Regions from separate parts of the Anaerobacillus sp. ABR4_321 genome, predicted to be linked through region 2. Evidence: riboswitches for the same ligand, from Rfam matches in the RefSeq annotation. Region 2 holds a riboswitch; the other holds the start of a gene.
The links. Region 2 has a riboswitch for cobalamin ahead of ACXADT_RS06720 (ABC transporter substrate-binding protein). Riboswitches for the same ligand answer to the same signal wherever they lie in the genome.
Positions count from the first base shown of each region.

Region 1 (3,418 bases), 2.5 Mb from region 2:
GTCTCAGGATCGATTCGTTTAAATCCATCGAAGATAGAATGAAAATAATCAGGTTTTCGAATCGTCATCGGGACGATGAGGTGTTTCTCATATTTCTCTGCCGTCCGCTTTGCAATCGAGACGGTGAACTCTTTCCATAATTCCAAGTCTTGAAAATCACCCGTAAGTGCCTCTTCTTCTTTGATCGATGAAGGAAGCAACGCACTGAGCATCCCTCCGACCACTTCTGGATCAAAAAGCATACTGTTATCGATTTTGTTTAGAAGCTCATTGGCAACAGTCGTTTTTCCAACTCCAAACGCGCCATTGATCATGATGATCATCGCTTAACTCAACGCCTTTCCGGAAAAGATATTTTCCGTCTCTTTGACGACTTGAACAGCAGTATTTCCACTCAACACTTCATCACAATAAAAATCAGTCACGCTCATTCACTCCTGTTTGGTTTTCAAAAAATTGATTGACTTGCTCCGAGTCTTCAAGCTTTGGCTGAGCGAGGCCGATCAGTTCATCTTCTGATGCAGCTTCAAAAAGATTCTCACCATACCAAGCTTGTAACTCATCTCTCGTAACCGACAATACCTCGCCATCGTAATCAGCAGAAACAACCTCAGCATTTTGAATCAACGTGAAAAGAAACGTTGCATTGAATAGAAACGCTTCTCTTTGCTCTTCTTCTGGTAGCGCTTTTGAATAATAAGCTGTTAATCCATATGGCTCGCTTTTTGTTTGCAGCGATAAACTTTTTAACTCCGTGCTACCAGGCAGCATTCGTAAGATCGCACCAACCGCTCCGTTGTCTCCTATGTATGAATCTTTGTACTGAAAAAGCGTTTCCTCGGCTGGTTCAGCAGAACGACAGCCGCTGACGATGATTAGCAATACTATAAAAACAAGCTTAATTCCCTTCATCTGTTATCTCCTGTAAACCACTGAACGGCTTTAGCTTGTCACATTCTATAACGATTGCGGTCATGCCATCTTCCGTCGACGTCTCATGCCATTCCCCTCTTTCCCACATCGCGAGCTCTCCTTTTAGTATACGAGCAGTTTGATCGCCGCCCTTCACGATTCCTTCTCCTTCTAGCACGAGGAACATTTGTGGCACCACAGCTTCATGACCTCCGATTAATCCATCACGACCAAGATGCATACAAGCGATCTGTATCACATCGACCTCTTCTTCTATCATTCTCGTAATAGGCGAAATCACCACATGCTTACTATCAAACTTCGTAATCTCTTTACCTCGACCAAATCGGTAGCGCTTCATACTTACCCTCCTACATTATGCCCCATACATACTTCGATTCTTAAGGCGCTCTCCCTTTTAATCTGGCAAAAATAAACAAACCCCTCAGGAATTCGTTACCTGAGGGACCCTCCATTTTCACCTTAACCTTGAACGATTCTGACGATGTTCCTTCCTTGAAGGCGCAGTGTCGTACAGCCTTTTCTCTTCATCCGTTTCAGGTAGGATGCCTGGCACGGCTTTCGGTTTCCCTTCTGAGTCGACCGCAACCATCGTTAAGAACGATTCTGTCGTCATCACTTTTCGCCCGTGAAGAAGATCATCTGCATACACCTTCACATACACTTCCATCGACGTTCGACCGGACCTCGTGACACAAGCCTCGAGCGTTAACGCATCTCCAACTTTCGCGGATGATAGAAAATCAACAGAGTCGATCGATGCCGTCACGACCACACAATTTGAGTGTTTCATAGCCGTTAATGCTGCGATTTCATCGATGTATGCTAACACTTTTCCTCCAAAAATCGTATCCAAATGATTCGTATCTGGCGGTAACACTAACCTTGTTTGTGTCATTTTCGAATAGCTTACTGGTAAAGATTCCATGATTGCGTTCCTCCTTCACTTTTTCAACAAAAAAACACATCTCCAAGTTGAAGATGTGCAGGATATAAACGTCACGAAATCACGGAACCACCAAACAGTATCCGTTAGTACTTTCCACGTAACACCCTCCTATCTCCCGTAGGAATCAATGCTCTTCCTTATGGCAGGTCTCCTGACTCAGATTCTTCAGCACATCGCCCTTCCCGTTAAATAACAGTGGTATTGCGATATGCCTCCTCTTCACAGTGGCGGGACCGCGCTGGATTTTCACCAAACTTCCCTTTTCAGCTTTTAATAAAGCCACCATAAGGCCTATTCAGTTAGTAAGAAAACGTTCTTACCTAAAAGTTACTATCTCCTATCGTTGAAGATCTGTCAAACTCGTTCACTGAAACAAATGATGTAACAACCGATCTTTATCATCAAAAAACTCTTTCATCACCTTAAAGTGTTCCGTCTCCTCTAATGTTGTCTCAGTCATTCCATCTTCACTCAGCACAATCATTTTCGAATCTGGGTACGCCATAAGGATCGGCGAGTGTGTGGCGATAATAAACTGAGACCCCTGCTCGACCAGTTCGTGGATGCGGGCAAGCATCGACAGCTGTCTGATGGGAGAAAGTGCTGCCTCAGGTTCATCTAAAATATATAACCCTTCTCCTCGAAAACGATTGGTAAAAGCCGCGAAAAAGGATTCTCCGTGAGATTGTTCATGGAGCGATTTGCCTCCAAACCCATCGACGACTTTTGCCCCCGCAAACGGATCAGCATCTAACGCTTCAATATTTGTAGCGAGATTATAATACGTTTCCGCTCTGAAGAAGAAATGATCCTTCGCCCTATAAACGCCTTTTGCCAGTCGCAAATAGTGATCTAAATTCGAGTGAGAATCATAGCTCGAAAAATTAAAGTTAAGCGTCCCGCCTTCAGGATTGAACCCATACTTAATCGCCATCCCTTCAAGCAGCGTCGATTTCCCCATCCCATTCTCACCAACGATGTACGTCACGTTTGGGTGAAACAAAAGCTCCTTAAAATGCTTAAATACCGGGAGATCAAATGGAAAGAAATCGTATGAAGGGATCTCATCTTCCTTTACATTGAGACGTTTCACATACAGGGTTTCTTGCGTTAACTTCATTGCTAATTGCCCCCTAACTTACAAACGTAGGTTCTATTCATCATACCACTCACACGAGAAGCGCATAATGTAAAATGAAAAAAAGACGCATATTCACTGGAATTCAACCATATGTATAGTAATGAATTTCATTTTTTAAGGAGGAGATCTTATTTCTGATCAAAAGAAACAAGACGAAAACCTGGTGAAGAAAACCTCCAAACAAGCAAACGATCTTGTGAATAAATCTGCGGATACAGTTAATGATATGGTGAAGTCTGTTAGCGGAAAAGACGGTCTCGTTGGCAAGGTCTCTGATACGTCTACTGATTTTGTGAAGAATGTGAGTAAGGCCGGCACAGATGCTGTAGGAAAAACGGCAGATAAGGCTGAGAAAATGATCAAAGGTGCTTCGAAGAAAGTGTTTGGGAAGAAGA
Region 1 covers NZ_JBSWTK010000001.1:3,798,341-3,801,758, forward strand. Annotated here, with positions in the region: gene ACXADT_RS19965 (AAA family ATPase) at 1-323, opposite strand, end outside; gene ACXADT_RS19970 (DUF4825 domain-containing protein) at 418-912, opposite strand; gene ACXADT_RS19975 (cupin) at 899-1,273, opposite strand; gene ACXADT_RS19980 (acyl-CoA thioesterase) at 1,391-1,861, opposite strand; cobalamin riboswitch at 2,007-2,184, opposite strand; gene ACXADT_RS19985 (AAA family ATPase) at 2,247-3,002, opposite strand; gene ACXADT_RS19990 (hypothetical protein) at 3,187-3,418, shown strand, end outside.
Region 1: linked by a shared signal. The riboswitch ahead of ACXADT_RS19980 (acyl-CoA thioesterase) and the one ahead of ACXADT_RS06720 (ABC transporter substrate-binding protein) in region 2 are both predicted to bind cobalamin.

Region 2 (3,418 bases):
ATTGTCGTGAACATAGGGTCCGTTTCACCCATTGACGGTAGAATCAGTACCTCAGCCCACATCAATTTTAGGATTGTTTCGATCGGAACTGAGACAGTCCCGACCGAGATACCAAGCAGCATCGCGCCAACTAGCAGTCCACTAGCTATAACGTAAGGGATTGCTTTATTCAGTAAAAACATCCGGGTAAACCGCTTTAGCAATTTCCTCTACTCCTTCAACAAGACGCGGACCAGAGCGTGTAACAAGGTCAGAGTGAACATCGACAACTCGTTCTTCTTTCACTGCGGTGACATCTTTCCAGCCATCACGGCTCAGCACTTGTTCCACTGGCTTTTCCGTATAGTAGCCGTATGTGGTGATGATCACATCTGGATTTGCTTGAATAATTGCTTCTTGATCGATCTGATTCCAGCCTTCTTGGTCATGCGTAACGTTCGTAGCATTTATAAGTGAGAGCATGTCGTCCATGAACGTATTCTTACCAGGAGAATAAATTTCTGGTGCAGGAGAAACTTCAACAAAGACGCTCTTCGTTTCTTCGATTGACTCAGCTTTTGACTTGATTTCTTCTATTTTCGATTTCATATCGGCAATCAACTCTTCAGCTGCCTCCGTTTCGCCTGTTGCTTGTCCAATCATTTCCATCGATGTGTAAACTTCATCAAAACTTTTTGCATCGTTAACGACTAGAACAGCAATTCCCGCATCGCGGAGCTGCTGTAGACCAGCTTCTGAGTTATGAGCACTAGAGCCGTGAGCGAGGACAAGGTCAGGATCTAATGAGATAATCTTTTCAACATTAAATTCCATCCCACCGATCTTCTCAATATCTGCAGTCTCTTCTGGGTAGTTCGCAAAATCTGAAACACCCACTACTTCACTACCTGCACCTAGTGCAAAGAGGATTTCTGCGTTACTTGGAATTAAGGAAACGATTTTCTCTGGATCTTCTTCTAGCGTTACATCCTTATCGAGCGCATCTGTGATGGTAACTGGGAAAGCGCTATCTTCTGTATTCTGATTCTCTTCTGTACTTACGTTAGTATTGTTCTCAGATGAATTATCTGATCCGCAACCGGCCATGATTCCTGTAACGAGTAGTAATAATACGAGCAATGAATAAAGCTTCTTCATGTGTAGTTCTCCTCCTAAAATGTATGATGAAACAAAAAAAATCCCCACGCACGAGCATGGAGATGGCCGAATGAAAGTAAGAATGATACACAAGATGACACTTACCTTCCTTCGCACATCCCTATCCTCGTAGGTTGTTCGTGCTTTTGAATCAGGCAGGTCTCCTGGCTTATGGTTATCGCTTACTGCTCCTTCCCATTCGATATGAACAGTGGATTTCACAGCTTACGACCATTTACAGTGGCGGGACCGCGCTGGATTTACACCAGCTTCCCTATTAAGTCTTCATCGTGAAGACACCTGAATCAGTACATATGTAATTGCAAGTTTTATTATACACGATAGTCTTTAGGGGTGAAAGACATCTGTAACATCTTCCTAATCGACCCCACTTCGACGTACTTTGTATTATAAGCCTTTTGCTTCTCTTTCTTCTTTTGTATAAATGATCCTCATTGGATTTCCACCTACAAAAGCTCCTTCAGGAACGTCCTTGTGCACGAGTGTTCCTGCAGAGACAATCGCTCCAGAGCCGATTGTGATGCCTGGCAACAACGTACTGTTCGCACCGATCATCACGCGATCACCGATCACAACATCACCAAGACGATATTCGTCGATCAAATACTCGTGAGCAAGTATCGTCGTATTGTACCCGATAATGGAATTCCTTCCGACTTTAATCCTCTCAGGAAACATGATATCCACCATGACCATCAGCGCAAAAGCCGTTTCTCCTCCGATCTTCATTCCTAGAAAAGTCCTGTATAACCAATTCTTCATCGGGATGAAGGGCGTATACCGTGCTATTTGTATCACAGCGAAGTTTTTTACAACTTTCCAGAATGGGACCGTTTTATAAATTTGCCATAGGGCGTTGCTTCCTTCGACAGGGTAACGCTCGGTATTTCTCACTTGCCTACTCCAGCGATTGAAAGAAGCTCTGACATATGATCAAGCATATGATCTGGATTATAAGAAGATAAAAACTCTCGCCCTTTTATCGTCCATGATACACCGACAGTCTTTACACCGGCATTCTGCCCAGCAAGAATATCATATTGGCTATCGCCTACCATGATCGCATTTTCAGGACTAGAACCGAGCATTTTCATCGCAGTATTCAGTTGTTCTGGATGAGGTTTTGGATTTTCTACTTCTTCGACTGTAATGACTACAGGGAAAAATTGATCCAGCTTTGTCAGCTTCAATCCCATCTCCACTGTGTTCCGCATCTTAGACGTCACGATCGCAAGCTTGTATCCATTTTCGGACAACGTCTTGACCGTTTCAAATACACCATCGAACTCCGTTACGAGTTGATCGTGATTTTCGATATTATGATTTCGGTAAAACTGTACCATCTCTTCCGCTCGTTCTCTATCATGCTTCTCAAACGTGTGATAGAGCGGTTCTCCAATGAAGTTCACAAGTTCTTCATCGGAATACAGTCCTGGGTAGTAATGCTCGAACGTATGCTTGAACGATGCCATGATCAAATCGTTCGTATTGATTAATGTTCCATCTAAATCAAATAAAATCGTATCAATGTTCATAAAAAGGTTCCTTTCTGTGTGAAACACGTGTATCCTTACGCTTCCAAATAATCGAAATCACTACCGTTAACAGGACGGCAGTAATCAGCCTCACCAATAAGAGCCAGATAACTGGTATTCCTAGTGGTATAAAGATCAGCGTATCTTCAATAACAGCATGACACGCTACTAGAAAAATAAACGCGAGGTAAAGATCCTTTTTCTTCACACCATCTTCTTTTGCAGCCTGAATCATAACTCCCGCTCCATAAGCTAGACCGAAAACAAGCCCTGCTGCTAGCGTAGTCGACGTATTTTCTCTCATACCAAGGCTCCTAGTGATAGGTGCCATCCACTTCGAGAACACGTTGAGCCATTCGCGATCTTTCATAACTTGAATAAATATCATCAACGGAATCACGATGAGGGCGAGCTGAAGAACACCGATCGAAGCTTTTTCAAGACCTTGAAGTAAAATCAGCCCCCACCCGTTTACTTCTTCACTAGATTGAGGAACTAAGCCATAGACTGCTTGTTCATTCCCGCCTTGCCAAACAAGGTTTATAATGAATCCTGATACAACCGCAAGACCGATCCGCACACATAAAATAACCCACAGCTTGACACCGACCTTAGCAGCAACGCCTGATTCAATTAATAAATTGTGAGAAAAAGAAAGCATGACGGCAAGGATAAACACTTCTTTGACAGAAAGATCAAGGGTCAAAATTGCTCCGATTCCTGCA
Region 2 covers NZ_JBSWTK010000001.1:1,294,511-1,297,928, reverse strand. Annotated here, with positions in the region: gene ACXADT_RS06725 (FecCD family ABC transporter permease) at 1-182, opposite strand, end outside; gene ACXADT_RS06720 (ABC transporter substrate-binding protein) at 166-1,137, opposite strand; cobalamin riboswitch at 1,275-1,456, opposite strand; gene ACXADT_RS06715 (acyltransferase) at 1,546-2,052, opposite strand; gene ppaX (pyrophosphatase PpaX) at 2,049-2,693, opposite strand; gene ACXADT_RS06705 (nucleoside recognition domain-containing protein) at 2,683-3,418, opposite strand, start outside.